DNA from 4 places in the Pseudomonas sp. B2M1-30 genome. Region 2 is predicted to be linked to each of the others. Evidence: predicted binding sites of a transcription regulator. Region 2 holds the regulator's gene; each other region holds the start of a gene.
The links. The regulator FliA, encoded in region 2, starts transcription of late flagellar genes. The targets are predictions, from matches to a motif close to CTAAAGTTTNNNNNNNNNNNGCCGNTAA.
Positions count from the first base shown of each region.

Region 1: the regulator FliA is predicted to act here: its motif matches at 3,564-3,591, upstream of flgM (flagellar biosynthesis anti-sigma factor FlgM).
Region 3: the regulator FliA is predicted to act here: its motif matches at 3,416-3,443, upstream of N8H74_RS16360 (methyl-accepting chemotaxis protein).
Region 4: the regulator FliA is predicted to act here: its motif matches at 4,484-4,511, upstream of N8H74_RS24160 (methyl-accepting chemotaxis protein).

Region 1 is NZ_JAOEJT010000005.1:23,125-31,032, reverse strand. Features, by position in the region: gene flgC (flagellar basal body rod protein FlgC) at 1-160, opposite strand, end outside; gene flgB (flagellar basal body rod protein FlgB) at 164-571, opposite strand; gene cheR (protein-glutamate O-methyltransferase CheR) at 803-1,630, opposite strand; gene N8H74_RS11985 (chemotaxis protein CheV) at 1,678-2,610, opposite strand; gene flgA (flagellar basal body P-ring formation chaperone FlgA) at 2,692-3,453, shown strand; gene flgM (flagellar biosynthesis anti-sigma factor FlgM) at 3,627-3,953, shown strand; gene N8H74_RS11970 (flagellar protein FlgN) at 4,002-4,469, shown strand; gene N8H74_RS11965 (flagellar brake protein) at 4,565-5,311, shown strand; gene N8H74_RS11960 (MFS transporter) at 5,378-6,745, opposite strand; gene N8H74_RS11955 (glutamine synthetase family protein) at 6,815-7,908, opposite strand, start outside.
Region 2 is NZ_JAOEJT010000011.1:100,756-108,663, reverse strand. Features, by position in the region: gene N8H74_RS20695 (flagellar motor protein) at 1-138, opposite strand, end outside; gene N8H74_RS20690 (chemotaxis response regulator protein-glutamate methylesterase) at 138-1,286, opposite strand; gene N8H74_RS20685 (chemotaxis protein CheA) at 1,336-3,630, opposite strand; gene N8H74_RS20680 (protein phosphatase CheZ) at 3,670-4,458, opposite strand; gene N8H74_RS20675 (chemotaxis response regulator CheY) at 4,480-4,851, opposite strand; gene fliA (RNA polymerase sigma factor FliA) at 5,019-5,759, opposite strand; gene fleN (flagellar synthesis regulator FleN) at 5,756-6,586, opposite strand; gene flhF (flagellar biosynthesis protein FlhF) at 6,700-7,908, opposite strand, start outside.
Region 3 is NZ_JAOEJT010000007.1:227,142-235,049, forward strand. Features, by position in the region: gene rimJ (ribosomal protein S5-alanine N-acetyltransferase) at 1-275, shown strand, start outside; gene N8H74_RS16345 (glycosyltransferase family 39 protein) at 345-1,778, shown strand; gene N8H74_RS16350 (phosphatase PAP2 family protein) at 1,729-2,571, opposite strand; gene N8H74_RS16355 (histidine phosphatase family protein) at 2,598-3,269, opposite strand; gene N8H74_RS16360 (methyl-accepting chemotaxis protein) at 3,535-5,454, shown strand; gene N8H74_RS16365 (glyoxalase superfamily protein) at 5,680-6,048, opposite strand; gene N8H74_RS16370 (D-aminoacylase) at 6,166-7,623, opposite strand; gene N8H74_RS16375 (MurR/RpiR family transcriptional regulator) at 7,625-7,908, opposite strand, start outside.
Region 4 is NZ_JAOEJT010000014.1:176,593-184,500, forward strand. Features, by position in the region: gene N8H74_RS24145 (PepSY domain-containing protein) at 1-279, shown strand, start outside; gene N8H74_RS24150 (response regulator transcription factor) at 283-951, shown strand; gene N8H74_RS24155 (ATP-binding protein) at 948-2,261, shown strand; gene N8H74_RS24160 (methyl-accepting chemotaxis protein) at 2,296-4,443, opposite strand; gene N8H74_RS24165 (Na+/H+ antiporter NhaC family protein) at 4,738-6,057, shown strand; gene N8H74_RS24170 (methyl-accepting chemotaxis protein) at 6,171-7,853, shown strand.

The sequences.
Region 1 (7,908 bases), on a different contig from region 2:
GGAACATGGTGGCGAATACCGGGTGACGGGCGCGGTAGGTCTGGTCGATGCTCGACGAAACGGTCTCGGCGTTGGCGATGTTCGACGCCACGGTGTTCAGACGGGTGTTCTGGGCGCTCATGCCGCTGCCGGCAATGTTGAAAACGCTGGACAGGGACATGGATTACTCTCCGCGCAGGGCTGACACCAGCCCTTTGAATTTGCTGTTGAGCAGGGTGAAGCTGGCCTGGAAGCCGACGGCGTTTTCTGCGTAGTTCGCCTGCTCCAGTTGAGCGTCAACGGTGTTCTGGTCGATCGAAGGCTGCATCGGCGTGCGATACATCAGCGACTCATCGCCATTGCCCAGGCCTTCAGCTTCGATGTGGCGGCTGTTGGTCATGTTCAGGGCAATCGTGCCGTTGTTGTTCTTCTGGCTCTGTGCTTCGAGCACTTTGGAGAAGTCCAGGTCCCGAGCCTTGTAGTTCGGGGTATCGGCGTTGGTGATGTTGTTGGCCAGGACTTCGGCACGCTGGGCGCGGAAGCCCAGGGCTTTTTCGTGAATGCCGAGCGCTTTATCGAAGCTGATGCTCATGTCGGGAACCTTCAGGTGACCGGAGTTTTTCGTAACAGGGCTATAGCAAGCGGCGTGCCAATTCAAAAAATCCCCGGATTGCGGGGCTTTGCCGCAAGTCGGCAACGCGGCAATGCCAGAAAAGCGGCAACCGGCTTCCGCTCAATGCCGCTTTTCTGCCGCCAATGAGCGGCAGGCATAAAAAAACGGGAGTCCCTGAGGACTCCCGTTTTTTTGTGTTGCCGCGATCAGTCACTTCGCCTGGTAGATGATCCCAGGGCTGCACTGGACCATCTGGTAATGGTCCGGCAAACCGTTCAGCGCTTCGGAAGCGCCGAGGAACAGATAACCACCCGGCTTCAGCGTGCTGTGGATGCGCAACAGGATGTCTTTCTTCACCTCGGCGGAGAAGTAGATCAGCACGTTGCGGCAGAACACGATGTCAAACTTGCCGAGGCTGGCGTAGCTGTCGAGCAGGTTGAACGAGCGGAATTCCACGCGGCTGCGGATCGGCGCCTTGACCACCCAGCGCCCCGGCCCTTTCGGGTCGAAGTAACGCTGCAAACGATCGGCCGACAAACCACGGCCAATCGCCAGGCTGTCGTACTCGCCGGTCTTGCAGTTGGTCAGCATGCTGCCCGACAGATCGGTGGCAACGATCTGCACGCCCATCTTCAACTGACCGAGGTTGGTCCGTTCGAACTCATCGATCGCCATCGACATCGAATAGGGTTCCTGACCCGATGAGCAGGCCGCCGACCAGATCCGCAGACGCTGGTTGGGGCTGGCCTTGATCGCTTCGGGCAGGACCTTGTTCTTCAAGACTTCAAACGGATAGGTGTCGCGAAACCACAGGGTTTCGTTGGTCGTCATGGCATCGACCACCTGCTCGCGCAAACCGCTGCGCGGCTGGGTCTGGATGCGCTGGACCAGCTCACCCAGCGACTTGATGCCCTGCTGCTCCATCAGTTTGTTGAGACGGCTCGACACCAGGTACTGCTTGTTTTCACCGAGCAAAATGCCACAGGCCTTTTCCAGGAAGACCCGGAACTGTTCGAAATCCAAATTACCCGTAGACAAATGATGCCGCCTCTTAAATCGTGTTGACCGCCAGGGACGAAAGGTCCCTAGCTGATATCTGCTGCTTTGATCCGGTCGACTACCCGGGATGCCAGGTCATCAGGACGGAATTTGGCCAGGAAGTCATCGGCACCGACTTTCTTGACCATCGCCTGGTTGAACACACCCGACAACGAAGTATGCAGGATGATATGAAGCTTTTGCATGCGAGGATCGCTGCGGATCTCGGCCGTCAGGGTGTACCCGTCCATCTCCGGCATCTCGATGTCGGAAATCATCATCAGGAACTCTTCTTCCGGCTTCTTGCCCTCGTCGACCAGTTTGCGCAGGTAATCCAGCGCTTGCCGGCCGTCGTTCAGCGCCACCACTTCGACACCCACCGTCTGCAGGCAACGCGTCACCTGCTTGCGCGCCACCGACGAGTCATCGACCGTCAGCACCCGCAATGACAATGCCTTGCTCTGGGTCTCGACATCCACCACGCCGACCGAAATCGCTTCCGGCGTCGGCGCGACTTCCGCCAGCACCTTCTCGACGTCGATGATTTCGACTAACTGATTGTCCACCCGAGTCACAGCGGTCAGGTAGTGGTCGCGCCCGGTGCCCTTGGGCGGCGGATGGATCTCTTCCCAGTTCATGTTGACGATGCGTTCCACCGAGCGCACCAGGAAACCCTGGGTCTTGGTGTTGTATTCCGTGATGATCACGAACGGATTGTTCTTGTCTTTCAAAGCACCGGAGCCGGTCGCCATTGCCAGATCAAGGATCGGAATGGTCGCCCCCCGGATATTCGCCACCCCGCACACGACAGGACTGGACTTGGGCATCAACGTCAGTTGCGGGCATTGCAGCACTTCCCGAACCTTGAACACGTTGATCCCGTAGAGCTGCTGGCCGTCGAGACGGAACAACAGCAGCTCCAGGCGATTCTGCCCTACCAGTTGCGTGCGCTGGTTCACCGAATCCATTACACCAGCCATGCCCAGACTCCTACCCAACGCCAAGTGTTGTTGCGACGCACATTCATTGCTAAACGGCACGGCGCTTGCTTTTTAACTCGTATGAACACTCAAACGACATTTTTCCGACGCCTGACATCCCCAGCCCGCAGATGGCTTTGCGCGGTGTCGGCCGTTTGCATTTTCTACCCGGGCAGCCCTGCCGTTGCTGATGCGGTTACCTTGCCTGACATGCTTATCGGCGTCACTCAGGGCTTTCTTGAATTCACCGTAGAAGACTATCTGGCTACCAGTCAAACGGAAGGTCGCTATGAAATCGAGGTGAACCAACTCGATCCACGCATGCGCATGCCTATGTGCGACAAGGAATTGACAGCGACCCTGGAGAGTCCGGCACGTCCTCTGGGCCGGGTGACGGTCAAGGTCAGATGCGACGGCGCCTCGCCCTGGACGGTGTTCGTGCCCGCTCAAGTCCGGCTGTTTCGCGAGATTGTGACGACCACTCGTCCGCTCAAGCGCGCCGGCATCATCGAGCCTCAGGACGTGACCTTGCGTGAACGCGACGTCAGCCAGATCAATCAGGGATTCCTGACGTCGGTGGATCAGGCGATCGGACAAAAATTGACCCGACCAACGGTCGCCGACCAGGTGATTACCCTGGTGCATCTGGAACAGGCGGAAGTCGTGCGCAAGGGCGATCAGGTGGTCATCACCGCGCGCAGCGGCACACTGGCCGTGCGGATGCCGGGAGAAGCCCTTGCCAACGGCGGTTTGAAGGAACAGATTCGCGTGAAAAACCTTAACTCCCAACGGGTCATCAAGGCGCAAGTCACCGCGCCGGGCCAGGTGGAAGTGGCTATGTGAACGACGTGGACAGAGGCCCTGCAGAAAACTGGCGCCGGCCTGCGTCGTTCCCTAAACTGTGGCTCATCTGCAGCGAGCGCTGACGCGCGCAAGCTCATTGATAAATGAGCCTAAAGTTTTATCGGGTATGGCCGAAAACATGGCAAGCGTCCAAATACCCAGAGGTTTTTATCATGGTCATCGATTTCAGCCGTTTGAACAGCTCCTCGTCACTTACGGGCAGTACACGTACCAGCACGCCTAAGGAAACCGCCGAAACCGGCACTTCCGCGCCGCTGAATACCCCGGCCGAACAGGCCAGTGCCGCAAAAAGCGGGGAATCGGTACACCTCAGCAATGAGGCTCAACAGTTGCAGAAGGTCACTGACAAGCTGCGCGATCAGCCTGCCGTCGACAAAGCCCGCGTGGCCGAGTTGAAAGCAGCGATTGCCGATGGCAGCTATAAAGTCGACAGCAACCGTGTAGCCAGCAAACTGCTCAACTTCGAAGCCCAGCGCTAGGCCCCGGTCTGCGCCAGGCTTTTGGACGCTTAAAACCCAAGGCCAGCCATGCACGACACTACTTTATTGCAACTGATCACCGACGATTTTGCTCCAGCTCAACAACTGCTGGAGTTGCTGCAAGTCGAATCCCTCGCCTTGCACGGTCGTGACATGCCGCAACTCGAAGACATCCTGGCACGCAAACAGGCGCTGATCATTCAGTTGGAGCAGCGCGGCCGCAAACGCAGCGAAGTCCTCGCCAGCCTCAACCTGCCGATCAATCGTCAGGGCCTGGAGCAACTGGCCAGCCAGTCGAGCATCGGCGACCAGTTGCTGGCCCAGAGCGACGTGCTCACCGACCTGATTGCCCAGTGCCAGGCGGCCAACGTCAAGAACGGCCAGTCGATCGTGATTCAGCAGGCTGCGACGGCCAATCAGCTGAAAATCCTCACCGGCGGCGAGCCTCCTGCGCTCTACGATGCCAGTGGCACCTTCTCCAAACTGCAGAAACCGCGCGCGCTCAGCCAGGCGTGATTGTTTCTTCTATGCTTGCGCCCTATCAACGCATGAAACATGCTGGCAAAATACTGGCCAGCCGTAGTCAAATTTTGTCTGGAGATTGATTCAACGTGTCCAACGTCCTCAGCGCGGATGATGCTCCGCAGCCACCAAAGGTGCTTACCACACCTCTGGAAATCTCCAGCAACCTGCGCCAGTTGCAAGAAAGCCACGACCCGCTGGTCATCACCTTCCACGAACGCAGCCAGCGCTTTCAGAGCTATCTGATCAAAGTGGATCGTGACACCGCCACCATCGCCCTGGATGAAATGATCCCGCGCGACGGCGAGCGCTTCCTGCTCGCGGGCGAACCGTTCAAGGTTGAAGGCTTCCATGACGGCGTGCGTATCGCCTGGGAATGCACGGGCACGCTGAACATCGAAGAAACCACCGGCGACCGCTTCTACACCGGCGAACTGCCGACCGAAGTGGTTTACCACCAGCGCCGCAATGCCTTCCGCGCCGCGCTGAAGCTGACCGATCTGGTCAACGTCGAACTGGGCGGCGAAAAACTCAAGGCGCCGATTGGCGGCAAGCTGCTGGATATTTCCGCCACCGGCTGCAAACTGCGCTTCGAAGGTGACATCACCGGCCGCCTGCAACTGGGTCAGGTCTACGATCGCCTGATCGCCCCGCCGCTGTTCGGCAATCAACCGACATCGGTCGAACTGCGTTACCTGCACTTCGAAGAAAAACTCAACATCACCTTCGCCGGCCTGCGCTTCCACAACATCAGCGGCCAGGCCGCACGCAACGTCGAACGCTTCGTTTATCAGTTGCAGCGCGAGGCACGTCGCTTCGATAAAGACGACTTCTGATCGCCGCGCCATAAAAAAACGGGCAGTCACTTGCGGTGACTGCCCGTTTTTTATGCCCGGTGCTTTTCAGGGAAAAGGCCTGGCGTCACTGATGTCAGGTGCCGGTTTGTCTTTGTCAGCTTCAACCTCAGGCTCCACCGACGGCTCCGGCTCAGGTGCCGGTTCAGTCACCGTGGTCTGCATCTGCTCCTGCACCACCTGCTCGTCGACCCGAGGATCGAGCGCCGCCACCAGCGGCGAACTGGACATGCTGTCCGGCATCGCCACGTGATGCAATGGCGCATCATCGACCTGATGCAGATTGGTCACGGCTTTCGGCCGGATTCGCCACACCAGCACCAGCGCGAAAAAGGTGAAGAACGCATACAGGCTCTGACTGCCGAACAGCTTCATCAGAACGCCAGCGGCCAGCGGCCCGATACTTGCGCCGACGCCGTAAGTCACCAGCAGCATCGCCGTCAGCGATACCCGCCGATCACCCTCGACATGGTCGTTGGAGAACGCCACCGCCAGCGGATACAGGCAGAACTGCACCAGCGAACACAGGAAGCCGACACCAAACAGCACCTCCAGCGGCACCTTCGGCAGAATCGCCAACGGCAACGCCGCCACGGCCAGAATCCCGGCAAAGCTGCGAATCAGCACCGCCCGATCATAGCGGTCGGACAACCAGCCCAACGGCCACTGCACCAGCAACCCGGCAAAAATGCAGGTTCCCATGAACAGACCGACCTGCTCGGTGGACAGCCCCTGCTGCGAGGCATACAACGGCGCCAGACCGTAGAACGAACCGATGATCAGACCCGCGCCCAGCACCGTACTCAACGACTGCGGCACCCGCTTGATGAAAAACCGCGGCTCCATCGGCGCCGGATGCAGCGGTGCCGGGTGAATCCGCCGGGTCAGCGCCACCGGCACCAGACACAACGCGAAGCACAGCGCGACCAGCATCAGCAGCTCCAGGCCCAGACCCGGGTGCATGACCAGAATCAATTGACCCAGCACCAGCCCCAGATACGAAGCGATCATGTAGCCGCTGAACACCATGCCGCGCTGGTTGGCGTCAGCCTGCTCGTTGAGCCAGCTCTCGATCACCATGTACTGGCACATCATGCCGAGGCCGACGATGGTCCGCAGCACCAGCCATGCCGGCAGCCAGTCCACCAGACCATGACCGAGCACCGCCGCGCCGACGATCCCGGCACAGGCCGAATAGGCGCGGATGTGCCCGACCCGGGCGATCAGCCGATGGCCGATCTTGCCGCCCAGCACCAGGCCGAAATAGTTGGCCGCCATCAACGCACCGACCCACAGTCCGTCGACGTGATCGGCCGCCAGGCGCAATGCCAGATAAGTGCTCAACAGGCCCGAGCCGATCAACATCATCAGCGAGGCGAAATACAACGCTCGAAAGGATTTCCAGATCTTGTGCATCAGCGCTCCGAGCGGCTCCTTGCAATCAGTATCGGGCTACCGCAACGATAGCCCGACGGCAACGGTTCGTCAGGCCTGGGCGGCTAGAACACGACGCTCCCAGGGAGTGATTTCGTCAAAGAAACTGGTCAGTTCCATGGTTTTCGAAGCGATGTAGCCTTCGATGAACTCGGCGCCGAACAGTTCCTTGGCCAACGGGCTGCGCTTCAGACGCTCGATCGCCGCGTGCAAGGTACACGGCAACGAAAGGTTGTCCGGCACGTCGAACTCGCCCTGGATCGGCTCGCTCGGCTCCAGTTGATGCTCGATGCCGTACAGGCCGGCCGCAAGGCTCGCGGCAATCGCCAGATACGGGTTGGCATCGGCGCCCGGCAAGCGGTTCTCGACCCGACGCGCGACCGGCGAACTGGCCGGAATGCGCAGCCCCGCCGCCCGGTTGTCGTGGGACCAGCACGCGTTGTTCGGCGACGCGAACGGATGACACAGGCGCTGGTAGGAGTTGACGTTCGGCGCAAACAACGCGGTGAAGTCCGCCATGCCCGCCTGCTGCCCGCCGATGAAATGGCGGAACATCGCAGTCGGTTGACCGTGCGCATCGTTGAATACGTTCTTGCCACTGCCGATTTCGACGATGCTCTGGTGGATGTGCATCGAACTGCCCGGCGTGTGCGCCAGCGGCTTGGCCATGCACACCACGGTCAGGCCATGCTTGAGCGCGACCTCCTTGAGCAGGTGCTTGAACAGAAAGGTCTGGTCGGCCAGCAACAGCGGATCACCGTGCAGCAGGTTGATCTCGAACTGGCTGACGCCCATTTCGTGCATGAAGGTGTCGCGCGGCAGGCCCAGGGCCGCCATGCATTTATAGACTTCACTGAAGAACGGCCGCAGCCCGCTATTGGAACTGACGCTGAATGCCGAGTGACCGTCCTCGCGGCGACCGTCGCGGCCCACTGGCGGCTGGAACGGCTGGGTCGGATCGGTGTTCGGGGCGAAGACAAAGAATTCCAGCTCGGTCGCCACCACCGGCGCCAGGCCTCGGGCGGCGTAGCGGGCGATGACTTTCTTGAGCTGACCGCGTGTCGACAGGTTCGAGCTTTCGCCGGTCAGTTCGTCGGCGTCACAGATCGCCAGGGCGCGTGGCTCGTCGGCCCAGGGCAGCGGAT
Region 2 (7,908 bases):
GGCCCCGATCGTGCCGCCCAGCACGATCAGCGCCGCCGGGCCGTTGGCCAGCGCGCCGAGGTGACCGCCTTCAAGGAAGTTGCCGCCGATGATGGCGACGAACGCCATGATGATCCCGATAAGGCTTAGAACATCCATCAGATGCACGCCTCGACCAGATGCTTGCCGATATCGTCCAGGCCGTACACCGCGTCGGCGAGGTCAGCTTTGACGATCGCCATCGGCATGCCGTAGATCACGCAACTGGCTTCGTCCTGCGCCCACACCGAACTGCCGCCCTGCTTGAGCAGACGCGCGCCTTCACGGCCGTCGGCGCCCATGCCGGTCAGCACCACCGCCAGAACTTTGTCGCCGTAGGATTTCGCGGCGGAGCCGAAGGTGATGTCTACGCACGGCTTATAGTTCAGACGTTCGTCGCCCGGGAGGATTTTCACCGCGCCACGGCCGTCGATCATCATCTGCTTGCCACCCGGCGCCAGCAGCGCCATGCCCGGACGCAGGATGTCGCCATCCTCGGCTTCCTTGACGCTGATGCGGCACAGCTTGTCCAGACGCTCGGCGAACGCCTTGGTGAACGCTGCCGGCATGTGCTGGATCAGCACGATCGGCGCCGGGAAGTTGGCCGGCAACTGGGTCAGGACCCGTTGCAGGGCTACCGGGCCGCCGGTCGATGTACCGATCGCCACCAGTTTGTAGGACTTGCGCTTGGGGGCCGGCGACGAAGCGCTGGCCGCCGGAGTGCGGGTCGGTGCATGGACAGGGGCTGGCGCCGGACGGGCCGGAGCGCTGCTGCCATGGCTGGCGAAACTCGACGACGCAGGTGCAGGCGCGGGTGTCGGCGCAGGCGCAGCAGCCGGCGCCGGTGCGCTGTAGGCACTGAAACGACGGTTACTGCGCGAGATGCTGTGAACCTTCTCGCACAGCAACTGCTTGACCTTCTCCGGGTTGCGGGAGATGTCTTCGAAATTCTTCGGCAGGAAATCCACCGCGCCGGCATCCAGCGCATCCAGGGTCACCCGGGCGCCTTCGTGGGTCAGCGAGGAGAACATCAACACCGGGGTCGGGCAGCGCTGCATGATATGCCGCACGGCCGTGATGCCGTCCATCATCGGCATCTCGTAGTCCATGGTGATCACGTCCGGCTTGAGGGCCAGGGCCTGATCGATCGCCTCTTTACCGTTGGTCGCCGTACCGACGACCTGGATGCTCGGATCCGCTGAAAGAATTTCCGAGACGCGGCGGCGGAAAAAACCCGAATCGTCCACCACCAGGACTTTGACTGCCATAAACACTCCATTAGGTGCGGCGAGACGTTGTCGCCCCGCCGCCCCGGATTCAAATACGCCGTGCGGCGTAACGCTTGAGCATGCTCGGAACATCGAGAATCAGTGCAATGCGGCCGTCACCGGTGATGGTGGCGCCGGACATGCCCGGAGTTCCCTGGAGCATCTTGCCCAACGGCTTGATGACCACTTCTTCCTGGCCGACCAGTTGATCGACGACGAAGCCGATCCGCTGGGTGCCCACCGAAAGGATCACCACATGGCCCTCGCGCTGCTCTTCGTGAGCGGCGGAGCTGACCAGCCAGCGCTTGAGGTAGAACAATGGCAGCGCCTTGTCCCGCACGATCACCACTTCCTGGCCATCCACCACGTTGGTGGTCGACAGGTCGAGGTGGAAGATTTCGTTGACGTTCACCAGCGGGAACGCGAACGCCTGGTTGCCGAGCATCACCATCAGGGTCGGCATGATCGCCAGGGTCAGCGGCACCTTGATGACGATCTTCGAACCCTGGCCCTTGGTCGAGTAGATGTTGATCGAACCGTTGAGCTGGGAAATCTTGGTCTTCACCACGTCCATGCCGACGCCACGGCCGGACACGTCGGAAATCTCGGTCTTGGTCGAGAAGCCCGGGGCGAAGATCAGGTTGTAGCATTCGGTGTCGCTCAGGCGATCGGCCGCATCCTTGTCCATCACACCGCGTTTTACCGCGATCGAACGCAGGACGTTCGGGTCCATGCCCTTGCCGTCATCGGAAATCGACAGCAGGATGTGGTCGCCTTCCTGTTCGGCGGCCAGCACCACCTTGCCGCCACGGGCCTTGCCCGAGGCTTCGCGTTCTTCCGGCGACTCGATACCGTGGTCGACCGCGTTGCGCACCAAGTGGACCAGCGGGTCGGCCAGTGCTTCGACGAGGTTCTTGTCGAGGTCGGTCTCTTCACCCACCAGTTCCAGGTTGATCTCTTTCTTGAGCTGACGCGCCAGGTCGCGAACCAGACGCGGGAAGCGCCCGAAGACCTTCTTGATCGGCTGCATCCGGGTCTTCATCACCGCGGTCTGCAAGTCGGCCGTGACCACGTCGAGGTTCGACACGGCCTTGGACATGGCTTCGTCGCCGCTGTTGAGGCCCAGGCGCACCAGACGGTTACGCACCAGTACCAGTTCGCCGACCATGTTCATGATTTCGTCGAGACGCGCGGTGTCGACCCGCACGGTGGTCTCGGCTTCACTGGCCGGTTTTTCCGGTGGCGGCGAAGCCGGCGCACGGGCAGGTGCCGGTGCGGCAGCGGCGGCCGGTTTTGGCGCTTCGGCTTTTGGCTCGGCGGCTTTCGCGGCCGGCTTCGGCGCAGCGGCCGGAGTCTTGGCGGCAGGTGCGGCGGCAGCAGGCGTGGCGACGGCCGAAGTGCTGCCGGCGGAAACTGGCGCACCGCTAGCGACGTCCGTGAACTTGCCTTTGCCGTGCAGCTGGTCGAGCAGCGATTCGAATTCGTGATCGGTGATCAGATCGCTGCCCGCAGCGGCCGCAGCCGGAGCGGCAGGCGCCGGGGCCGAAGCAATGGCCGACTCCAGCGCTTCGACGGCGAAGTTGCCTTTGCCGTGCAACTGATCGAGCAGGGCTTCGAACTCATCGTCGGTAATGTCGGAGCTGTCGCCCGCTGCCGGCGCCGCAGGAGCGGCCGCCGCCGGGGCCACCGCATCAGCGGCGAACTGACCCTTGCCGTGAAGCTGGTCGAGCAGCGACTCGAACTCGGCATCGGTGATTTCATCGCTGGCCGCTTCATCGGCGCTCTGCACCGGCGCAGCCACGGCCGCCGGAGCCTCGGCTTCAGCCTTGACGGCGCTCAGCGAGTCCAGCAACTGTTCGAATTCGTTATCGGTGATGTCGCCCGAGGCTGCGTCTTCAACGACCAGTTCCTCGATCATCTCGGCCACCGGCGAGGCCACGGCTTCATCAGCCGATTGCGGCTCGGCCAGACGCGACAGCGCCGCCAGCAGTTCCGGTGTTGCAGCGGTGATCGGGCTGCGATCGCGAACTTCGCCGAACATGCTGTTCACCGAGTCCAGCGCTTCGAGTACCACGTCCATCAGTTCTGCATCTACGCGACGCTCACCCTTGCGCAGGATGTCGAACACGTTTTCGGCGATGTGACAGCACTCCACCAGCTCGTTGAGCTGAAGGAAGCCGGCGCCCCCTTTTACAGTGTGGAAACCGCGAAAAATTGCGTTGAGCAGATCCGCGTCATCCGGACGGCTTTCCAGCTCGACCAGTTGCTCGGACAGTTGCTCAAGAATCTCGCCGGCCTCAACCAGGAAATCCTGAAGGATCTCTTCATCGGCGCCGAAGCTCATTAATGGGGTGCTCCTACAGGTCTAAAAACCCAAAAAAACTCAAAATCCAAGGCTGGATAGCAAATCGTCCACATCGTCCTGACCGGACACAACGTCTTCTCGTTTATCGGCATGAATCTGCGGACCTTCACCCTGCGAGAGATGTTTTTGTGGATCTTTTTCAGCAAGCATCGCCGCACGGTCATGTTCGATGCCCGCGAAGCGGTCCACCTGACTGGCCATGAGGACGAGTTTGAGCAGGTTGCTTTCGACTTCGGTGACCAACTGGGTCACACGCTTGATCACCTGACCGGTGAGGTCCTGGTAATCCTGGGCCAGCAGAATGTCGTTCAGGTTGGCCGATACGGCGCGGTTGTCCGCGCTGCTGCGTGCCAGAAAACCGTCGACCCGGCGAGCCAGTTCACGGAACTCTTCGGCACCGACTTCGCGGCGCATGAAACGCCCCCAGTCGGCACTCAACGCCTGGGCTTCGTCAGCCAGGCCATTGACCACCGGCGTGGCGCTCTCCACCAGATCCATGGTGCGGTTGGCGGCGTTCTCGGTCAGCTTGACCACATAGCCCAGGCGTTCGGTCGCATCAGTGATCTGCGACACTTCCTCGGCTTGCGGCATGTGCGGATCGATCTGGAAATTGACGATCGCGCTGTGCAGTTCACGCGTGAGCTTGCCCACTTCCTGGTACAGGCCACGGTCGCGGGTCTGATTGAGCTCATGGATCAGTTGCACGGCTTCGCCGAACTTGCCTTTTTCAAGGCTTTCGACCAGTTCGACCGCGTGTTTTTTCAGAGTCGACTCGAAGTCGCCCTGTGAAGATTCGTTATGCTCCATAGCTCCCCCGGGGCGCGTACATCAGCCGATGCGTTCGAAAATCTTCTCGATCTTTTCTTTCAGTGCCTGAGCTGTGAAAGGTTTGACCACGTAGCCGTTAACGCCGGCCTGGGCCGCTTCGATGATCTGTTCGCGCTTGGCTTCAGCGGTCACCATCAGCACCGGCAGGTGCTTGAGCTTTTCATCGGCGCGCACGTGACGCAGCAGGTCGATGCCGGTCATGCCGGGCATGTTCCAGTCAGTCACCAGAAAGTCGATGCTGCCGCTGTTGAGCACCGGAATGGCGGTGGTGCCATCGTCCGCTTCAACGGTGTTGGTGAACCCCAGATCACGCAGCAGGTTCTTGATGATCCGCCGCATCGTCGAGAAATCGTCAACGATGAGGATTTTCATGTCTTTGTTCAATTCGACCTCCAAGCAGTCTTAAACGCGCCCAGCACCTGGACGCGCCATTTCAATCAATCCGGCAAAGCACTCAAAGACTGTCTGGAGCACAACAGATCGAGACCGGTGCCGTTCACCACCGCACCAGCCTCGTTCGCAGCGTCCCCACACCGCCCTCAGCGCGCTCGCCACTCCCCCAAACGCCCCCGCAAACGGGCCGCGCACTGGCTGTGTAACTGGCTGACCCGCGATTCACTGACGCCCAGGACTTCACCGATTTCCTTGAGGTTCAGCTCTTCGTCGTAGTACAGCGCCAACACCAGTCGCTCACGCTCCGGCAAATTGGCAATCGCGTCCGCCAGCGCGGCCTGGAATCGCTCGTCTTCCAGATCGCGCGACGGCTCCAGATGAGCACTGGCGCCATCCTCGTGCAGACCTTCGTGTTCGCCGTCCTGCAACAGGTCGTCGAAACTGAACAGCCGGCTGCCCAAGGTGTCATTCAAAATCCCGTAGTAATCGTCGAGACTCAATTGGAGTTCGGCCGCAACCTCGTGATCTTTAGCGTCACGGCCGGTTTTAGCTTCAATTGCGCGAATCGCGTCGCTGACCATACGGGTGTTGCGGTGAACCGAGCGTGGCGCCCAGTCCCCCTTGCGCACTTCATCGAGCATCGCGCCACGGATCCGGATGCCCGCGTACGTTTCGAAACTGGCGCCCTTGCTGGCGTCGTATTTGGTCGAGACTTCGAGCAGGCCGATCATCCCGGCCTGGATCAAGTCCTCGACCTGCACACTGGCCGGCAATCGCGCCAGCAAGTGGTAGGCAATGCGTTTGACCAGTGGCGCGTAACGCTCGATCAGCTCGTACTGCGCGTCACGTGCCGACTTCTTGTAGTAGTTCATACCGCTGGCGGTCATAGCACTGGCCCTGCCGTTTGCTGCACGAGGCGCTCGACGAAAAATTCGAGGTGCCCACGCGGGTTGGCGGGCAGCGGCCAGGTGTCGACCTTCTGGGCGATGGCCTTGAACGCCAGCGCGCACTTGGAACGCGGGAAGGCTTCATAGACCGCACGCTGTTTCTGCACCGCCTTGCGCACGCTTTCGTCGTAAGGCACCGCGCCCACGTATTGTAGGGCGACGTCAAGGAAGCGATCAGTGACCTTGGTCAACTTGGCGAACAGATTGCGCCCTTCCTGCGGGCTCTGCGCCATGTTGGCGAGGACGCGGAAGCGGTTCATGCCGTAGTCGCGGTTGAGCAGTTTGATCAGCGCGTAGGCGTCGGTGATGGACGTCGGTTCGTCGCAGACCACCAGCAGCACTTCCTGGGCGGCGCGGACAAAACTGACCACCGAGTCACCGATACCCGCAGCGGTGTCGATCACCAGCACGTCGAGGTTGTCACCGATATCGCTGAAGGCCTGGATCAGACCGGCATGCTGCGCCGGGCTCAGGTGAACCATGCTCTGGGTGCCGGAAGCGGCCGGCACGATGCGGATCCCGCCCGGCCCCTGCAACAGCACGTCGCGCAGCTCGCAGCGGCCTTCGATCACGTCGGCCAGTGTGCGTTTTGGCGTAAGCCCCAGCAGAACGTCGACGTTCGCCAGCCCCAGATCGGCGTCCAGCAGCATGACCCGACGGCCAAGCTCTGCCAGCGCCAGAGACAAGTTCACTGACACGTTAGTCTTGCCGACGCCACCTTTGCCGCCGGTCACCGCGATCACCTGTACGGGATGCATGCTGCCCATGTTATTTCTTTACCTTGTCTTGCATAGACGGAGGCCACATTACTGGCTGCGCGTTCACAACCGGAACAATGCGTGGCAAGCCATCGATGTAGGTACAAAAACTGTTCATTACCTCAGCCAACCTGCTTGGTCGGGCTGTGGTAGATATCAGCGAACATGTCAGCCATGGCTTCTTCGCTGGGTTCTTCCTGCATTTGCACGCTGACGGCGCGGCTGACCAGTTGATGACGGCGCGGCAGATGCAGATCATCCGGAATGCGCGGGCCATCGGTCAGGTAGGCGACCGGCAGTTCATGGCTGATCGCCAGGCTCAACACCTCGCCCAGACTGGCCGTTTCATCCAGTTTAGTCAGGATGCACCCGGCGAGCCCGCAACGCTTGTAACTGTGATAAGCGGCGGTTAGAACCTGTTTCTGGCTGGTGGTTGCCAGCACCAGATAATTTTTCGAGCGGATGCCGCGACCGGCCAGGCTTTCCAGTTGCATGCGCAGGGCCGGGTCGCTGGCCTGCAGGCCGGCGGTGTCGATCAGCACCACGCGCTTGCGCAGCAGCGGATCCAGCGCCTGCACCAGGGACTGGCCCGGGTCGACGTGGGTCACCGACACATTGAGGATCCGCCCCAGCGTCTTCAACTGCTCCTGGGCACCGATGCGGAAGCTGTCCATGCTCACCAGCGCAATGTTCTGCGCGCCGTACTTGAGCACGTAGCGAGCGGCCAGCTTGGCCAGCGTGGTGGTCTTGCCCATGCCGGCCGGGCCGACCATGGCAATCACCCCGCCGTCTTCCAGCGGCTCGACTTCCGGAACAGAGATCATCCGCGCCAAGTGCGCGAGCAACATGCGCCAGGCCTGACGCGGCTCTTCGATATCGCTGATCATCGCCAGCAGATCACGGGACAGCGGGCCGGACAGGCCGATCCGTTGCAGGCGACGGTAAAGATTGGCCTGGGCCGGACGGCTGCCTTGCAGCTGGTTCCAGGCCAGGGTGCCGAGCTGCACTTCCATCAGTTCGCGCAGGCTGTTGAGTTCGAACCGCATCGAGTCCAGCGCACGCGGATCGACACCGGCAGCGGCCGGGGCAGGCGCCACCGGGGCCGGGCGATTCGGCGCGGCGTAGGTCGGCTCGGTCAGCGGTTCGGCAGCGGTCAGCGGCAGGCCGGCCGTCAGCGGCAGCCCGGAGAACAACTGGCGATTGGTGCTGCCGTCGGCTTCGCCACGCAGGCTCAGCTCGGCCTGGGCGGTGACGATGCGCGACTGGGTCTTGCGCAGCTCGTCTTCGAGTTCCATGTTCGGCACCCGTGGCGCCAGCGCCGACAGTTTGTA
Region 3 (7,908 bases), on a different contig from region 2:
ACGAGACACGGCAGGGCGAGGGGTTGATGCAGGAAGCGCTGGAAGCCGCCATCGCATACATGTTCGACACCCAGAACCTGCACCGGATCATGGCCAATTACATTCCCGGCAACGAGCGCAGCGCCCGTTTGCTCGAGCGCCTCGGGTTCGAACGCGAGGGCTATGCCAAGGCGTATCTGAACATCGCCGGGCGCTGGCAGGATCATGTGCTGACCGCGCTGGTCAATGCCGCCTTCGAGGCGCCGGAGCAGCGCTGGTCGCGTTGTCTCGCGTGACGTTCACAAATTGTTAAGGAATGGCCGCGTAAGCTGGGTTTCCCGCTCCCTTCCGGTTGCCTGAAACCTATGTCGCGTTCCGCCTCTTCGCTGTTTCTGCTCGCCGCCCTGCTGTTTTTCTTCGCCTTGGGCAACCATCAGTTGCAAGGCTCCACCGAGGCCCGGGTCGCGGGCATCGCGATGGAGATGCATCTGGACAATGACTGGGTAACGCCGCGTCTGTTCGGCGAGCCGTTCCTGGAAAAACCGCCGCTGAGCCTGTGGCTGGATGCTGGCGCCATGCGCCTGTTCGGGGTGTCGCCATGGGCGGTGCGCCTGGCGTCGGCAGCGGCCGGGCTGCTCAGCGTGATGTTGCTGTATGGCATGCTGCGTCGTTTCGAGCGACCGAAGGCCGTCGCCTGGACGGCGGGGATTCTGCTGGCGACCATGGCCAGCTACTGGAGCAACGTGCGCGGCGTCGGTGAAGATGCGTTGCTGGCGCTCGGGGTCAGCATGGCGTTGCTGGCCTTTTTCCAGTCGCAGCGCGCCTCGACGCCCGGCAGCAGTTTGCTGTTCATCGCAGGGATTGCCATCGCCACCCTGAGCAAAGGCGTCCTGGGTCTGGCGATGCCTGGCGTGGTGATTTTCGCTTACCTGCTGGCGGACAACCTGCTCGACCGGCGTCTGAAGATCAGCGCCTGGTTGCGTCCTGGATGGTTGACCGTGGTTGGCCTGATCCCGCTGCTGATCTGGCTCGCGGTGTTGTATCAGCGCGGTGGCATGCCGGCCGTCAGTGAGGTGTTGCTGACCAACAGCGTCGGACGTTTCAGTGGATCGTTCGTCGAGGCCGGGCATTACGAGCCCTTCTACTATTACCTCGCCAAACTGCCGCAAGCCTTTTTGCCGTGGAACATCCTCGTGTACCTGGGGCTGTGGCATTTTCGCAAGGAGCTGCGGGCCAATCGCTACCTGCTGTTTTTCAGCCTGTGGATCGTTGCGCAATTCGTCATGCTGACCCTGGCCTCAAGCAAACGCACGGTGTACCTGATGTCGATGACCCCGGCGGCGGCCGTGATCGCGGCTGAGTATGCCAGGGTGCTGTTCGACAGATTGAAGGGGCGTGAAAACGGCTGGATCGGCTGGATCGCCCGTCATCGCCAGGCCCTGAGCGTGAGCGTGCTGACGCTGGTGATCGGCAGCTACCTGGTTGCTGCTCTGTGGGCCTTGCCCCGTGCGGATCGCGAACTGTCGTTCCTGCCGCTGACCACCGAGATTCAGACCCTGCAAGCCAGCGGCCATCAGGTGGCGCTGTTTCAGGCCAATGAACGGGTGGGCGGCGCCAGCGTGTTCTACACCCAAAGCGTGCTCAAGGGGCTGGATACCGATGCGCAGCTTCGGGACTTTCTCGGTGCCTCTTCGTTGAACGTGGCGGTGATGTCCGGAGATCAACCGCCAGTGGCGCCGCTGAAGGTGCTCAAGACAATGATGGTGGGGCGGCAGGCGTATTACTTTGTAGGCCTGTGAATGCAGGCGCGTGCTTCTGGCGTACCGGCAACGCCAGTCGCGCCTGCCCGTAGAACGCCAGGGCTGTCAGCAAACAGGTCAGCCAGACGAAGATTCCGGCCCAGAACGTGTGGGACATGTAGTGCCAGCCTTGCAGGACACGTGTCGTGCCGTAGACCAGACCGAGCAGCAGTGAGCCGTACATCACTGCCCCGGAGAAGCGCCACTGGTAACGCCGCGCCACAAAGTACAGTGCCAGCATGGTGAATCCACCGGAGGCATGGCCGCCCGGCCAGCAACGGCCTTCACCGGCGTCATGGAACCACTGGAAATTGCTGAACCAGTCGATGTGTTCCATTTTGCCGCCGTACAGGGTGGTTTCGATCGGGCAATACACGCTGGTGTGCGCCTTCAGGAAGTGAATCACCCCGGTACACAGCGCAAACGCGACCACCACGAACAGAAAGTCACGACGGTGAGCGGTGGTGAATCTCAGGATCGGCGCCACCTTGCTGCGCTCCAGAAAAACACCGAGGCGCGGGCGTTTGGCGGTGTTGAGCAACGGCCAGACAAACGACAGCACCGCACCGATGACCGCCACCTCCCCCGTCCAGTTCGGCACGATCCGCGCCCATTTGTGGGTGAATTGCTCGAAGAGATGGCTCTTTTCGATCGGGAACACCTGGGTCAGCGGGTCGAAGAGCATATTGCTGAAGGCGATGTCGAGATGGGTCATGTCGAACATCACAAACACCAGTGCCGCGCAGGCCAGAGGAATACCGAAGTTGAGCAAATAGAAACGACTGGGCGACATGGCGGGTCCTGAGTTGGGGAAAACATTCATTCTGTGGTCACCGAACGCCAGTCCGAGGCTTCGATAAGGCCGAGTATTTTCGGGGCCGTCGGGGTGGCGGCGGAGATGAACAGCGAAGCGCCGTAACCTGGCGTCGAGGTCGATGCCTTGAGATCTTTCTCCAGTTGCGCCATGCATTCGCTGTGGGTCACCAGAATCAGATTGCGTCCCGCGACCTTGTGCGCGAGCGCCTGCTGCAACATCCGGCCCTTGCAACTGATCAGCCAGTCTTCACCGGTGCCGGCCTTGTTGAACATATAGCCGGCGGTCTGCACCGTGCGCAGCATCGGGCTGTTGTAGATATCGGCCTGGTCCAGGCCAAGCTGTTCGAACTGCGCGCCGACGCCGACCGCGACACTGCGCGAACGGTCGGTAATGCCGTCGTTGCCAGCCAGACACGGCGCTTTGGAATGGTCGCAACGCTCGACGTGGCGCACCAGCACGATCATGTCGCCCTTGGCCCACCCCGCCGCCAGGGCCCGGGCACCGGCCACATTGCCATGGGCCAGGTCTGGCACCGAGGCAGGCGCCAGCAGCCACAGGGTCAGGGGGATGACCAGCAGCGATGCTGCCAGCACCACCAGGGTATTTCGATAACGGGCCAGACCGCTCAGATCAATCGAGCGTTTCAGGCCGAACAGACTCAGTCTCAATTCCACATCAGGCCGCCTCACCGGCATGCACCACGCTTCTCAGGATGCGGCGAGGGTAAAGACGCGAGCGTGGGCAGGCAGTGAAACCCGTGTGAAAAAAGTCTTGGCGGCTGCCCGGAAAACCCTGTTACAGAATCAATCCGACAAAATCCTTTCAGCTCTCGGGTTTGCAGCCGATACAGACCTGCTTACACCCTTGCTGGCTCAAAAAAACAACAAATCTTCCAGCCTAACTGACGATCAAGGAACACAACGTTCTGGAGGAATTGTGATGAATAGCTGGTTCGGTAACATCAGCGTGAACCTCAAATTGGGGCTGGGCTTCGGTCTTGTCCTGGCCCTGACCTGTATTCTCGCCCTGACCGGCTGGACCAGCCTCGGCGGTCTGATCGACCGCAGCAACTGGATGAGCGACATCACCCAGCTCAATGCCGGTCTGACCAAGCTGCGCGTGGTGCGTCTGCAATACATGCTGACCAATGGTGATGAAACCGCCGCGCAGAACGTGCAGACCACACTCGAAGGTTTCGCCGCACAGCAGCAGGCGCTGATCGAGAAATTCAAGAGCCCGGAAAACGTCAAACTGCTCAAGCAGCAGGCCGCGACCATCGCCGAGTATCAGACCTCGCTGAACAAAATGCGCAACGCCTACCGCACCGGCAACAGCGCGCGCGACACCATGGGCGCCAATGCCGAGACCGCATACAACCAGATCGAAGCGATCAGCGCCCGCGTGCAGCAGATGCCACTGAGCGATCAGCGCTTCGAACAGTTCCAGGCCATCACCACCGCCAAGGAAGCGTTCATCCTGGCGCGCTACGAAGTGCGCGGCTACACCGCCACCGCCAACGCCGATACCGAGCAGAAAGCCGTCGGCCAACTGGACGTGGCCATCGCCAGCCTCAAGCAGTTGAACGTGCACTTTGCCGACAGCCAGCAGGACGCCCTGCGTTCTCTGGAAACCGCGCTGATCAACTACCGCAGCGCCTTGCAGGCGTTCAAGACCGCCAACAGCGAAGCGGTGCAGGCGCGCAAGGAAATGACCGACCAGGGCAACCTGATCGTCTCCCTCAGCGAACAGCTGTATCAGATCCAGCTCGACCGCCGTGACATCGAAAGTGCCCAGGCTCGCACCCTGCAATTGATCAGTACCCTGCTGGCGCTGCTGGTCGGCGTGATTGCCGCCGTGGTCATCACCCGGCAGATCACCCGTCCGCTGCAAGAAACCCTGACCGTGGTCGAGCGCATCGCCGGCGGCGACCTGACCCACAACGTCACCGTCACCCGCCGTGACGAACTCGGCGTGCTGCAACAAGGCATCGGGCGCATGGGCGTGACCCTGCGTGACTTGATCAGCGGCATCCGCGACGGCGTCACCCAGATCGCCAGCGCCGCCGAAGAGTTGTCGGCCGTGACCGAGCAGACCAGCGCCGGGGTCAACAGCCAGAAAGTCGAGACCGATCAGGTCGCCACCGCCATGCACGAGATGACCGCCACCGTGCAGGAAGTCGCGCGCAACGCCGAGGAAGCCTCGCAAGCCGCTGCCGCCGCTGACGGCGAAGCCCGTGAAGGCGATAAAGTGGTGAACGAAGCCATCGCGCAGATCGAGCGTCTGGCCAGCGAAGTGGTGCGTTCCACCGAAGCCATGAGCGTGCTGCAACAGGAAAGCGACAAGATCGGCAGCGTGATGGACGTGATCAAGGCCGTGGCCGAGCAAACCAACCTGCTGGCCCTCAACGCCGCCATCGAAGCCGCCCGTGCCGGTGAAGCCGGTCGTGGTTTCGCCGTGGTCGCCGACGAGGTCCGTGGCCTGGCTCAGCGTACGCAGAAATCCACCGAGGAAATCGAAGGCCTGGTGGCCGGTCTGCAGAACGGCACTCAGCAAGTCTCGGCGGTGATGAACAACAGCCGCGCCCTGACCGACAGCAGCGTCGCCCTGACCCGCAAGGCCGGCTCGTCCCTGGAAAACATCACCCGCACGGTGTCGAACATCCAGTCGATGAACCAGCAGATCGCCGCTGCCGCCGAACAGCAAAGCGCCGTGGCCGAGGAAATCAGCCGCAGCATCATCAACGTGCGCGACGTCTCGGAGCAGACCGCTGCGGCCAGCGACGAGACGGCCGCGTCGAGCGTTGAACTGGCGCGCCTGGGTGGTCAGTTGCAGACCATGGTCAGCCACTTCCGAGTTTGACACTGCGTCAGCACTGACGAAAAAGCCCGCTGCCAGACCGCAATGGTTTGGCAGCGGGCTTTTTTATTTGGCTTGCGACTTTTCCCCTCACCCCAGCCTCTCCCGGAGGGAGAGGGAGCCGATTGGTGCGCTGTTCAAAATCCAAGTTCGACTCGGTAGCTCATGTCGACTCAGCCCTCCCAGACACTCGATCAGTCCCCTGGTCACGGTGAGGGGCTTGCGGGGTCAGACGCTGATCGCGTTGGTGAACACCAGCCGATTGCCAAACGGATCAGTCACCGTCATGTCCTGGCTGCCCCACGGCATTGCCTGAATCTGCGGGCGGGCGAATGGGTATTCGCTGGCGATCAACTGCTGCTGGAACGCTTCCAGTTCATCGGTCTCGATCCGCAGGGCCGAGCCCGGTGTCGCATCGCCGTGGTGTTCGGACAGATGCAGCACGCACTCGCCCCGCGAGACTTGCAGGTACAGCGGGAAATTCGCCTCGAAACGGTGTTGCCAGTCGATCTTGAAACCGAGGAAATCGACGTAGAACGCTACCGCCTTGGCCTCATCGAAAATCCGCAGGATCGGGGTGGTTTTACCGAAGCTCATGGGGTGCTCCCTGACTGGTTGGCCCCACAGTCTAGATGGGGTGGATGTCAGCAATTCGGCTTGGCGCAGGCTTTCTTTAATTGCAATGTGCCACCACTGTGACGCATTGCTCGAAACTCAGCGAAAGCTGTCGCGCAAATCCCCTTGCCGCGCCAGAAACCGCCCTTCCCGGCGACCATTGGCCTGTCCATCTTGATAACTCAACACGCCATTGACCCACACCCCGTCAATCCCCTGCGCCGCCCGCTGCGGGTCGTTGAAGTCCGCTACGTCGCGCACGGTCGCCGGATCGAACAACACCAGATCCGCCCAGTGTCCTTCACGGATCTCGCCTCTGTCCTTCAAACCAAAGCGCGCGGCCGACAGACCGGTCATCTTGTGTACAGCGGTATGCAGCGGAAACAGGCCGATGTCGCGACTGAAATGTCCGAGCACCCGTGGGAAAGCGCCCCACAAGCGCGGATGCGGGAACGGGTCTTCCGGCAGTCCGTCAGAACCGACCATCGACAGCGGATGGGCGAGGATCCGGCGCACGTCGTTCTCGTCCATGCCGTAATACACCGCGCCGGCCGGTTGCAGGCGTCTGGCAGCGTCGAGCAGAGACACCTTCCATTCGCCGGCGATGTCGATCAGGTCGCGACCGCCCATCTGCGGATGCGGTGTCGACCAGGTGATGGTGATGCGGTGAGCATCGGTGACCTGCTTCAAATCCAGGGTCGAGGAGCTGGCCGCGTAGGGATAACAATCGCAGCCGACCGGATGGGTTTTCGCCGCTGCCTCCAGCGATGCGAGCAACTGCGGACTACGCCCCCAGTTACCGGCGCCGGCACATTTGAGGTGGGAAATGATCACCGGCGACCGGGCGTGACGGCCGATGCGAAAGGCCTCGTCCATCGCCTCCAGCACCGGTTCGAATTCGCTGCGCAAATGGGTGGTGTACACCGCGCCGAACGCCGTCAGTTCTTCGGTCAGTTGCATGACCTCGTCGGTGGACGCCGAGAAGGCACTCGCATAGGCCAGCCCTGTGGACAAGCCGAGCGCACCTGCCTCGAGGCTTTCGCGCAACTGCTCGCGCATCGCGGCGATTTCCTCGGCGCTCGCCGTGCGGAAGAGGTCGTCGAGGTGATTGCTGCGCAGCGCCGTGTGGCCGACCAGCGCCGCCACGTTCAACGTGGTGTTGGCCGCCTCGACCGCCGCGCGGTAATCACTGAACCGTGGATAGACGAACGCGGCGGCCGAACCGAGCAGGTTCATCGGATCCGGCGGATCACCGCGCAGGCTGACCGGCGAGGCGCTGATCCCGCAGTTGCCGACGATCACCGTGGTCACGCCCTGGCTGAGCTTGGGCAACATTTGCGGCTGACGGATCACCACGGTGTCGTCATGGGTGTGCACATCGATGAAACCCGGCGCCAGCACTCGGCCGGCGGCGTCGATCTCATCGGTGGCGCGCGCATCGCCCAGGTCGCCAATGCGCGCGATGCGACCATCGACGATTGCCACGTCGGCGGCGTAGCCGGGGATATTGCTGCCATCGATGACCAGGGCGTTGCGGATCAGGGTGTCGTACAGCATGTCAGTCTCCCAGCGGCAGGTGATCGTCGCCGCCACGGTATTCGTCGAGGGCAAGTTTGATCCGCCGCAGACGCTCTTGGTTATCTTCAGGATTGGCCAGCGCCAGCTCGGTGGCCAGCACATCGATGGCGAGCAACATGCCGTAACGCGCCGCCGTTGGTTTGTAGATGAACGAGGTTTCTGCACCTTGCAGCGGCAGCACGATGTCGGCCAGCTCCGCCAGCGGCGAGTCGGCGCGGGTGATGGCGAGGATTCGCGCGCCATAGTTGCGCGCCAGTTCCACGG
Region 4 (7,908 bases), on a different contig from region 2:
GCGTTGGCGCTTCTGTTTTTCTGCTCGCTGGTGGCGGCGCGCGACCTGGATCAGGACGAGGCCCTGCGTCTGCGTCAGCAGGGTGCGATTCTGCCGCTGGAGCAACTGCTCAAACAGGCGCTGGACCGCTATCCCGGCGCCAAACTGCTGGAGGCGGAGCTGGAAGAAAAGCACGACGTCTACATTTATGAGGTCGAGCTGCTGACGGTCGAAGGCGTGGTGCGCGAACTCGATCTGGAGGCCGCCACCGGCCGTTTACTCAAAGACAAGGAAGATTGACCGATGCGTTTGCTTCTGGTGGAAGACCATGTCCCGCTGGCCGACGAACTGATGGCCGGCCTGCAGCGTCAGGGTTACGCGGTGGACTGGCTGGCGGACGGGCGCGATGCGGTCTATCAGGGCAGCAGCGAGCCTTATGACCTGATCGTCCTCGACCTCGGCCTGCCCGGTGTGCCGGGGCTGGAGGTATTGGCGCAATGGCGCGCCGCCGGGCTGGCGACGCCGGTGCTGATTCTCACCGCGCGCGACTCCTGGGCCGAGCGCATCGAAGGCCTGAAGGCCGGTGCCGACGACTACCTGACCAAACCTTTTCACCCGGAAGAACTGCACCTGCGGATTCAGTCGCTGTTGCGCCGCTCCAAGGGCCAGGCCAATCAACCGACGCTCAAGGCTGCCGGTCTGCATCTGGATGAGGGGCGCCAGTGCGTCGTGCGCGACGGCGCGGACATTCAACTGACCGCCGCCGAATTTCGCCTGTTGCGCTATTTCATGCTGCACCCGGAACAGATCCTGTCGAAAAGTCACCTCGCCGAACACCTCTACGACGGTGAGACCGAGCGCGATTCCAACGTGCTCGAAGTCCACGTCAATCACCTGCGCCGCAAGCTCGGGCGCAGTGTGATCGAAACCCGTCGGGGCCAGGGTTACCGGTTCGGCGGGCAGACTTCGTGAGGTCGATCCAGCGCCGCTTGAGCCTGGGGCTGGTCAGCGTGATGGTGATCGTCGGTCTGGTGCTGGCGCAAACCAGTCTGTGGCTGTTCGAAATGGGTTTGCAGCGCTACCTCGAGGCAGGCCTGCGCAATGACAGCGAAAGCCTGCTGGTGGCGCTGGTCCGTGGCCCCCAGGGCCTGCAACTGGACGAGCGCCATTTGTCACCGGCCTATCAGCGGCCGTTTTCCGGGCATTATTTCCGTATCGATTTTGCCGAGAGCCACTGGCGCTCCCGTTCGTTGTGGGATCAGGACTTGCCGCTGCTCGACCATCCCGGCCTGCACAGCAACCTGCAATTAGGCCCGGACGGCCAGCAGTTGCTGGTGCTGCGTTCGGATTATCGGCGGCTCGGGCAGTCGATCTCGATCAGTGTGGCGCAGGACTACACGCCGGTGCGCGAGAGTTTCCAGCGCATGCGCCAGATCGGCTTGGGGCTGGGGCTGGCCGGCCTGTTGCTGATCCTGTTGCTGCAACGCGTCACCGTGCGCCGGGCGTTGCGTCCACTGGAAAAGGCTCGCGAGCAGATCGCGCAATTGCAACAGGGCCAGCGTTCGCAACTCGACGAGCAAGTGCCGGCGGAACTGGAGCCGCTGGTGGCGCAGATCAACCATTTGCTGGCGCACACCGAGGACAGCCTCAAGCGTTCGCGCAATGCGCTGGGCAACCTCGGGCATGCGCTGAAAACGCCGTTGGCGGTGTTGCTGAGCCTGGCGTCGAGCGAGCGGCTTGATTCTCATCCCGAGCTGCGCAGGATCCTCAAGGAACAACTGGAGCAGGTGCAACAGCGGCTCAATCGCGAACTCAACCGCGCGCGGCTGTCCGGCGATGCGCTGCCGGGGGCGCTGTTTGATTGCGACGCGGAGCTGCCGGGATTGCTCGCGACGTTGAACATGATCCATGGCGAGCACCTGGCGCTGAGCCATGTGGCGCCGCCGGGGCTGCAACTGCCGTGGGACCGCGAAGACCTGCTGGAACTGCTCGGCAACCTGCTGGACAACGCCTGCAAATGGGCGGATGCCGAGGTGCGCTTGAGTGTGACCGAGACGGCGCAAGGCTTTACCCTGAGCGTGGAAGATGACGGGCCGGGGATTCCCGAGGAGCAGCGAGCGCAGGTGTTCAGCCGGGGAGCGCGCCTGGATGAGCAGACTGACGGGCACGGGCTGGGGCTGGGGATTGTGCGGGATATCGTGGCGACGTGGGGCGGGGTTCTGGTGTTGGGCGAAAGCGAGTGGGGCGGGCTGAAGGTGGAGATCCAGCTGCCCCGGCGCTGAACCCGAAAGCCCCCTCACACCCGCCAATCGTGAATCAGACCCGGAACTGATCCATCAGGCTCTGCTGCTGATTCGCCAGGCTGTTGAGCGACTGGCTCACCCGCGCCGACTCATTGGCCTGACCCGACAGCGATTCGGTCACGTCGCGAATGGTCGCCACGTTGTTGTTGATCTCCTCGGCCACCGCGCTCTGTTCCTCGGCGGCGCTGGCGATCTGCAGGTTCATATCGCTGATCACCGTCACCGCATCGCCGATCTGGCGCAGGGCGGTCACCGCCTGGCCGACCTGCTCCACGCTGCCCTGGGCCTGGCGATGGCTGTTGCCCATCGAACCGACCACATCCTGAGTGCCGCTCTGCAACTGTTCGATCACCTGGCGGGTTTCTTCCACCGACTCCTGAGTGCGGCGGGCGAGGTTACGCACCTCATCGGCGACCACCGCAAAACCGCGTCCGGCTTCACCGGCGCGGGCGGCTTCGATGGCGGCGTTCAGGGCCAGCAGGTTGGTCTGCTCGGCGATGGCGCGGATGGTTTCCAGCACCGTGCCGATCTTCTCGCTGTTGGCGGCCAGGCCTTCGACCTGCACCATCGCCGCGCTCATGTCGGCGGCCAGGGTGTCGATGCTGTGGGTCGTGCGATCGATCACGGTCAGGCCCTGGCGGGTCGCGCGGTCGGCGTCCTTGGCGGCTTCGGCGGCTTGCGCGGCGCTGCGGGCGACGTCCTGGGCGGTGGCGCTCATTTCGTGGGACGCGGTGGCGACCTGATCGACCTGGCGGTATTGCTGCTCCATGCCGGCGCTGGTCTGGCTGGCGATGGCCGAGGACTGGTCGGCGGTGTTGCGTGCGTCCTGCACCGAGCGCTTCACCTCGGCGATGATCGGTTGCAGCTTGTCGAGGAAACGATTGAACCAGCCGGCCAGTTGACCGAGTTCGTCCTGCTTGTCGTAGGCCAGGCGCCGGGTCAGGTCACCTTCACCGCTGGCGATGTCTTCGAGCATGTGCGCCACGCCGAGGATCGGTCTGGTCACGCTGCGCGCCATCAGCCACACCAGCAGCAGGCCGAGCAGGGCGGCGAGGACGCCGAGGCTCAATTCGATCAGGGTGCCGGACGTGTTGCTGGCATCCAGTTGCTGCTTGAGCGCTTCGGCGCGGCTGACCAGGACTTTTTCCGGGACATCAAGCAACACGCCCCAGGACGGCCCGCCGGGAATCGGCTGGAACGGCGACAGCACTTTCAACTGGCCATCGCTGTGCAGGCTGCTGACGCTGCTGCCGGCTTTCAGACGTTGCAGCAGCTCGCTGCCGCTGATCTTGTCCACGGCATCCAGACGCTGGCTGAGTTTGCTGGCGTCCGGGCTGTAACCGGCGAGCAGGCCGACCGGGCTGATGATGCTGACGGCGGTCTGGCCGTCATACAGCTTCTTGCTGGCGCCCTGACTGATGGCCTGCAGGCTGTTGAGGTTGATGTCCACCGACAGCGAGGCGATGACTTTGCCGTTGACGGTCAGCGGGAACACGATGCTGGTCATCAGCACGTTCTGGCCGTCGATCACATAGAAGTAAGGTTCGATCACGCAAGGTTTGAGCGTGGTGCGCGGGCAGGTGAACCAGGCGTTGGCGGCCTGACCGCTGGGGCCGGTGCTGGTGTCGGCCATGTCGCTTTCCGGCAGTGCCATCGAGGTGACCTTGCCCGGCGTCGGTTGCGACCAGTACAGGGCGAAGCGGCCCTTGTCGTTGCTGCCCAGCTCGGCCTGGCCGGCGAACAGCTCATCCTTGCCGTCCAGCGCATTGGCTTCGAACACCAGCGACAGACCGAGCAGATCCGGGTTGGCTTGCAGCGCCGACTTGACCTGACGGGTCATGTCTTCACGCAGATCGAAGGCATCGAGGAAGCGTTTCTCGGCCTGTTCGCGCAGGAACAGCACCTGACGCGAGAAGCCGTGGCCGTACTGGTAGGCATCCATGAACTGCTGGCGAATGCCGGCCGCCTGCACTTCGCCCTGGGACTCGATGCGCGCCTGGGCCGACTCGGTGAGCATCTCCATGCTCGATGCCTTCACCAGCTCGGAACTGTGCTCCATGCGATACAGCGAAAGACCCACCAGTAGGGTCACGATGCCGGCCAGGCAGAGCCCGGCGAGCAGGGTGATTTTCCATTGGATGGAAAGTTGTCTGAGCGACATGGAGACGTCCTTATTCGATAAATATCTGAGACTTTGCACTGTAACGGCCGCGTTTGCGCTTTCTTTATGTTCGAAGCACAAGATGACGAATTGACGCACGTTTGTGACGTCTTCACCGATTGTTACATTGTGATTCGGCCGGTCACTTTGACACCGCCGCCACTCTGCGGCACAGTGCGCGCCCTTCTAATAAGACCCTCTATGCAAATCCGCTGACGGCCCTCGGGCGCTGTCGGGCGGACTCATCCTGTCTGGCGGTGAATTGCTCCATCGCAGTGTTTTTGAGGTAGTGAAATGAATGCAGTCATAGCTGCGGTCGGCGTCATGCTGATCCTCAGTCTATCCCGCGTGCACGTGGTGATCGCCTTGATCGTCGGCGCACTGGTCGGCGGCCTGACCGGAGGCCTGGGCATCGATGCCACGCTCAAGGCGTTCAACAGTGGCCTGGGCGGCGGGGCGACCGTGGCGTTGTCCTACGCCTTGCTCGGCGCTTTCGCCGTGGCGATTGCCAAATCCGGCCTGGCCCACGCCCTGGCCGACAAGGCCCTGGCGATGGTCGACCGGCAGCATTCGAGCGGTGGTGGCAGCGTCAAGTGGCTGCTCATCGGCCTGCTGTGGGTGGTGGCCATCGCGTCGCAGAACATCCTGCCGATTCACATTGCGTTCATTCCGCTGCTGGTGCCGCCGCTTCTCTATGTACTGACCAAGCTGCAACTGGATCGCCGGCTGATCGCCTGCGTCATGACCTTCGGCCTGATCACCCCGTACATGGTGTTCCCGGTAGGGTTCGGCAACATCTTTCTCAATCAGATTCTGTTGGCCAACGTCAGCAAGGCCGGGGTCGATATCAGTCAGATCAACGTCATGCACGCGATGGCCATTCCGGCGATGGGCATGGTGTTCGGCCTGTTGCTGGCAGTGTTCTTCAGCTACCGCAAGAAACGCGTCTACGACCTGGAAAAGATCGAGCAGGTGGAGCAGGTCAGTGTCGCCTACAACCCGAGGACCATCGGCATCGCCGGCCTGGCGATCGCGGCGGCGTTCATTATTCAGTTGCTGCTGGACTCGATGATTATCGGTGCGCTGGCCGGGTTTCTGATCTTCTCGGCCTCGGGGATCGTCAAGTGGCGCGAAACCGATGACCTGTTCACCGAAGGCATGAAGATGATGGCGATGATCGGCTTCATCATGATCTCCGCCTCGGGTTTCGCCGAAGTGCTCAAGGCCACCGGTGAGGTGCGCTCGCTGGTGGAAAGCGCGGCGGCGTGGATCGATCACAGCCAGGCGATTGGTGCGCTGCTGATGTTGTTGGTGGGATTGATGGTGACGATCGGCATCGGTTCGTCGTTCTCCACTGTGCCGATCCTCGCGGCGATCTTCGTGCCGCTGTGCGTGCAACTGGGCTTCAGCCCGATGGCGATTGTCTGCATCGTCGGCACCGCAGGCGCGTTGGGCGACACCGGCTCGCCAGCCTCGGACTCGACCCTCGGCCCGACCTCCGGTCTGAACATCGACGGCCAGCATCACCATATCTGGGACACCGTGGTGCCGACCTTCCTGCACTACAACCTGCCGTTGCTGGCGGCGGGCTGGGTGGCGGCGATGGTGCTCTAGACCTCAGCCCCTCGCTTTTGTGGGAGCAGACACAAACCCCCGGGCTCAACTTTTGGATTGGCGTGCCGTTAAAGCCTTTAACCACGCCAATAAAACCAAAAGAGTGAGCCCCCATGCGCCTGAGTCTCAAGGCTAAAGTCCTGTCCCTTGCCGTCCTTCCGGTGTTGCTCTTTGCGCTGGTGATCAGCCTGACCACGCTGTTCATCCTTCAGGAACAGGCGCACAAGGAGGTCGAGCAGACCCGTGAGCGTCTGCTGGGCGACGCCAAGGCCACCCTGCAAAGTTACGTCGCCGTGGCGATGACCACGATCAAGCCTCTGTACGATGCCGCCGCTCCCGGCGACGTCGCAGCGCGGGCGCAAGTGATCAAGCTGCTGTCGGGCATCAAGTACGGCAAGGACGGCTACTTCTTCGGCTACGACTCCGAGACCGTGCGCCTGTTCAAGGCCAACGACCCCGACGGCGTGGGCAAGAGCTTCAAGGACAATCGCGATCCGAATGGCGTCTACGTCAACCGCGACCTGGTGAAGGTGGCGAAGGACGGCACTCACTACCTGCAATACAGCTCGCCGCTGCCGGGCAATGCGCAGGTGCTGGTGCCGAAACTCGGCTACACCGAATACCTGGCGAAGTGGGACATGGCCGTGGGTACGTCGGTCAACCTCGACGGCATCGAAGCGCAAGTGGCGCTGGTTGAGGCCCAGGTGCAGGAACGCATGCAAGGCGTGGTGTTGAGCATCGTTGGCGTGGCCGTGGTGGTGCTGTTGGTGATTGCGGCGGCGGGGCTGCTGCTGGCCAATACCATCCTGCGTCCTTTGCATCTGATGAAAGCCAATCTCGACGACATTGCGGCGGGCGAGGGCGATCTGACCCGACGCCTGGCTATCACCAGCCAGGACGAACTCGGCGACCTGGCCGGTTCGTTCAACCGTTTCGTCGACAAGATCCATGGTCTGGTGCGCCAGATCAGCGAGATGACCACGCAACTGACCGGACTGGTGACGCAGGTCTCGGATCAGGCCCAGCGCTCCGACCAGGCCATGGAACGCCAGCGCCACGAGACCGATCAGGTGGCAACGGCGATCAACGAGATGTCGGCCGCCGCCCAGGAAGTGGCGAAAAGTGCGCAAAACGCGGCAGTCGCCGCACGCCAGACCGATGAAGAGGGCCAGGCGGCCAAGCGCGTGGTGGCCGGCAGCATTCAGCAGATTCATGCGCTGGTGGACGACATTCGCAACAGCGGCGTGTCCCTCGACAGCCTGCAGCAGGATGTGTCGTCGATTGTCGGTGTGCTCGGGGTGATCCGTTCGATCGCCGAGCAGACCAACCTGCTGGCGCTGAACGCCGCGATCGAAGCGGCGCGGGCCGGTGAGGCCGGGCGTGGTTTTGCCGTGGTGGCCGATGAGGTGCGGGCGCTGGCCAGTCGGACGCAGATCAGCACCCAGGAAATCCAGGGCATGATCGATCGGTTGCAGGCCGGCACCCAGTCGGCGGTGGATGCGATGCGCCGTTCCAGTGAGGCCGGTGACGGGACTTCGGCGCAGGCCAATCAGGCGGGCGCGTCGCTGGATGCGATGGCTGAGCTGATTGCGACGATCAATTCGATGAATGCGCAGATTGCCAGTGCTGCCGAGGAGCAGACGGCGGTGGCTGAGGAGATCAATCGCAGCGTGCATCAGATTGCGGTGGCGGTGGATAGCGTTGCCGATGAGACCCAACTGGGGGCGCAGACTTCGCGGAGTCTGGCTGAGTTGGGGCAGGGGTTGGGGCGGTTGGTTGGGCAGTTTCGTATTTAGCCTTGGCGGGCTTGGCGGCCTTTGGGCCGGCCAGGCTCTTTGGGGTTTTGGGTGA